2 regions of the Lactobacillus sp. ESL0259 genome follow, and region 1 is predicted to be linked to the other one. Evidence: riboswitches for the same ligand, from Rfam matches in the RefSeq annotation. Region 1 holds a riboswitch; the other holds the start of a gene.
What was found. Region 1 has a riboswitch for thiamine pyrophosphate ahead of thiM (hydroxyethylthiazole kinase). Riboswitches for the same ligand answer to the same signal wherever they lie in the genome.

Region 1 (2,208 bases):
TCTTTATTTAATTGTATCTCCGCTTAGTAGAATTTTCTTGTTTTTTAATATTAACTAGCACATCGTTCCAATCTTTACCAATAGTTTTGGCAGGCTGTAAATTGCATTTATCAAATCAAGTAGGGTATTCAACTTAAAATTGCAATTTCCGATTTGCATTATTACAAAATAAAAGTACTTTTTGCAAAAGTTACTTCCAATCTTGTTTTTCATAAGCCATCTGCCAAAACTGCAATTCATAATAGCTGCTGCGTACAAATGCAGTTTGCATTTGCTCAAGTTCTTCATTAGTCGCACTTTCAGCCAAAGAGTTGGTTAAATGCAGCATTTTTGCTACGTTGGCGCCATACCATTCGCCATCATAAGTATCAATCCATTCCTGATAATAAGAAACCGGTGAGCCCTTTTCTGCCATTTTTTGGCCAATTTCCTGATAGAGCCAGTAACATGGTAAAAGTGCTGCAACCGCTGGTTTAACACCAGATCGATTTAATGTCATATGCATATGGTTAACGTAGTTATAAGCTGTTGGCGCCACCGGAGTTTCAGCAATTTCAGACGCAGTTATGTTTAATTCTTCAAAAAAATGGCCTCGCACTGATATTTCGACATCTTTTAAGTCTTGTGCCCCTGCCAGTAAAAATTCCTTTACTTCCTGATTATCCGTTTTTGCCGCAATTAATTCATGCAACTTGCTAAATTCTCTTAAATAATAGCGATCCTGCAACAGATAAAATTTAAAAGTTGCAATTGGGAGTTCGCCACTTTGTAGTTCCTTAATAAAGGGATGCACCATACTTTTATGCCACAATGCCGTCCCTACTTCATGCAGCTCATCCGTGAATTTCATATTTACTTTCCTCCAAATTAAATAACTGTTAATTATTACTAACTACACTTTATTCAAAATTAACTATAATCACTATGCTTTTTTTGCTTTTTAGCACATTTTTAATAATAACTAAAATTCTAGTACTTATGACATAAACAGATAGTATCTTTATTAACCTAGCGTTGTCATAAGCAATAAAATACGCTATAATTGTAAGCGATAACACGAGGGGTGCCTTTTTGGCTGAGATGAAAGTATTTCAGACCCTTTGAACCTGTAAGCTAATACTTGCGTAGGAACGTGTCAAAAACGCTTAAGCTTTGGCATTTCCACGTGCCAGGGCTTTTTTATTAGTAAAAAATTTTAAGGATATTAAATTAGGAGTAATAAAATGCAGTTAGACTTATTAGATAAATTACGAGCGCAAAATCCCGTTATTTTCAACATCGCAAATTTTGTGACAGTTCAAGACGTGGCGAACGCAGTTAATGCTATTGGTGCTTCACCAATTATGAGCAATGAAGTCGCTGAAGCTGAAGAAATAGTACGAATGGCTTCCGCGGTGGCAGTTAATATTGGCTGTTTAACTAAAGAGCAAATCAATCATATTAAAAAGGTAGAAGACCTAGCACGGCAATATAACAAGCCGATAGTATTTGATCCTGTTGCGGTTGGTGCAGTTGAATATCGCTACAAAATCGCAGATAAGCTTTTATGGGATTTTCATACCAGTATTATTCGCGGCAACATTGGTGAGATCGCTGCCTTAGGTGACTTCAACTGGAATTCAAAGGGCATCGATGCAGGTTCCGGCTCTGGTAATATTGATGATATTGCTATGAAAACTGCTCAGAAATATCATTGTACGGTCATTGCCAGCGGTCCTACAGATACAATTAGTGACGGTAAAAGACTGGCTCATGTTCACAACGGCTCACCACTTTTTAAAACTCATGTGGGCTCAGGTGATATGTTGTCCAGTATTGTCACAGCTTTTACCGCAGTCACTGATGATCCGTTTGAAGCGGCTCAGATAGGTGCTTTAGTTTTCAGTTGTGCGGGTCAAATGGTTGTCCAAGATCATCCCGGAGTTGGACCAGGTACTTTTGGTATGTACCTCATGGATTATTTGTACAAAGTAACAGTCCCTGATATTAAGCAAATTGCTGATTTTGATTAAGGAACTTCATGATGACAGAAAAAATTAATTCTTTTCCCCAGGTTTTAACTATTGCTGGGACAGATTCAGGTGGTGGTGCCGGGATCATGGCTGACCTAAAAACTTTTCAAATGCAAAAGGTATTTGGAACAGCAGTAGTCGTGGCAGTGACAGCACAAAACACTTTGGGCGTCCAAAAATCTTTTTTACTACCACT
Region 2 (2,208 bases), on a different contig from region 1:
ATGATAATATTCACTGAACTTCTTATAAAAGAAGGATTTGCCGCTATAACCAACACGGGTAATTATCTCTTTGACGGAAATATCTGGACGAGCAAGTAAACTTCGCGCTTCCAGCATGCGCCTTTCATCGACATGTTCCACAAAACTTTTACCAGTTTTTTGTTTGACCAAACTTGAAAAATAATTAGGATTAAAGCCAAAATGCTTGGCTGCATCATTAAGCGTAATGTTAGTAAAATGGGCATCAATATATTTTTCCAGATCCGTCTGTGCAAATTGATGACTTGTTGCTGGAGTGGAAGTTAAATTTTGATTTCTGACAGCAGAAACGAAAAGCAAAGTAAGTTCTGCCATGATAGCGTTACGGGTAAACAAGTCATAATTAAGATATTCATTAATTATCTTTTTAAGTAGATGGGCAGACTCTGACATTAAGGTTCCGTTTAGCCCTAATAATCTTTTTTGCTCAAAAGTGGTATTGATTTTTTTAAGCAATTTTTTCTCATAATTGTTCATTACGGTTAGGTTGTCAAAAAAGTTCCGGACATCTATATTAGGATCAAATTCAAGCTTAACTAAAATATCTTTACTACCAGGTTTTAATATTTCATAATTGCTCTTTTTCTGTAAAAAGATGATATTACCATCATTGAGCATAAAATCCTGACTATTGATTCTCACTTTAGTTGAACCTTTTGCCTCATACAGAATAGTCAGACCTGTTGTTTGGTAGCGATGAATTCCCGTATTACGATTTTCTAAAAAGGCTATAAACAAATCAAAGTTGCTGTTACCTGGTTTTATTTTCACTTCATTAGTATCAGACCTAGCCGCATCTATGATACTGGCTAAATATTGTTCCAATTTAACTGCTGCCATTTCTTTCACCTCTTATACAATTTTGGGGTTATATAGTTTTATTATATAGCAAATTTTCATCTTACTAATATAATTTTGTTATTTTACCTTTATCATTGCTACATGGGTAACGGAAAGTCCTTGTGCATCTAGACAACTAATTTTCTTTTCTGTATAATAAAATTTAACATTGGGGTGCCTGTAAAGGCTGAGATTAAACCCGCAGAACCTGCTATGGATAATGCCAGCGAAGGGAAAACGAAAGATTTTACATCGTCAGGCTATTATCCTGACGATTTTTTTGGTAACTAAATTGATTAAATTAAATAACCTAACATTTTCATATGATAAACAAAACCAAATTTTAACAGACATTAACTTAAATATTCCTACAAAGCAGTTTTCATTGTTAGTTGGACCAACTGGCTGTGGTAAATCTACCTTATTGAAAATAATAGCAAAGTTATATCCTGAATTTGCGGGACAACTAAGCGGCACTGTTACTCTGGGCGGGTTAAAGGCTGCTATGATGTTTCAAAATGCCAGTGAGCAATTTACTATGGCAACTCCTCGAGAAGAAATTATTTTTGCACTGGAAAACCTCTGCCTTAATAAGGCCCAGTATCTAAAACAGTTAAATGAAGCCGTTCAGTTTACCCAAATTGATTATTTACTTGATCAAAAAATTAACACATTATCTGGTGGTGAACAACAAAGAGTGGCATTAGCTGTCCTCATTGCAATGAATGTTGACCTGTTTTTACTTGATGAGCCTTTCGCCAGCTGTGATCCCGCTGCCCGCAAGTTCTTAATCGCTAAACTAGCACATCTGCGCGATCAAGGAAAAACAATCATCTTAAGTGACCATGTGCTAGCTGGTTATGAAGGAATCTGCGACAATCTTTTTCAATTTCAGGGTAAACGCCTGGTGCAGCTTTCTCAAGCAGAACAGGAAAAATTATTGCGAAAAAGTACGGATTCTAATTCCTATAATTTTTCCTTACCAAAGCAAAATGAGAAGTCATGCTTTACCCTGCAAGACGTTCAGATTAGGCAAAATCGTTTACTCTTAAAGCAGCAACAGTTAAAGATTGTCTCTGGTAAAACCACTCTGATTACAGGAGCTAACGGTGTGGGCAAAACTTCGCTTTTTAATGCTCTGACTAAAATGATCCCTTATTCAGGCAGCATCACCTACCACAACCGTGAAATTAATAAATTATCTACTCGTAAGTATTTGCTTCATGTAGGCCAAATATTTCAAACTGCGAGTGACCAGTTTATCAATGTCTCTGTTGCAGATGAAATTAACCTCAGCAAAAAAAAGCGGACTAATTCTTATTTTACTGA

Region 2: linked by a shared signal. The riboswitch ahead of F5ESL0259_RS00705 (ATP-binding cassette domain-containing protein) and the one ahead of thiM (hydroxyethylthiazole kinase) in region 1 are both predicted to bind thiamine pyrophosphate.

Annotation. Positions count from the first base shown of each region.
Region 1 covers NZ_REHP01000011.1:69,043-71,250, forward strand. The annotation lists gene tenA (thiaminase II) at 191-850, opposite strand; TPP riboswitch at 1,050-1,148, shown strand; gene thiM (hydroxyethylthiazole kinase) at 1,224-2,012, shown strand; gene thiD (bifunctional hydroxymethylpyrimidine kinase/phosphomethylpyrimidine kinase) at 2,024-2,208, shown strand, end outside.
Region 2 covers NZ_REHP01000002.1:40,027-42,234, reverse strand. The annotation lists gene F5ESL0259_RS00710 (helix-turn-helix transcriptional regulator) at 1-879, opposite strand, end outside; TPP riboswitch at 1,040-1,131, shown strand; gene F5ESL0259_RS00705 (ATP-binding cassette domain-containing protein) at 1,172-2,208, shown strand, end outside.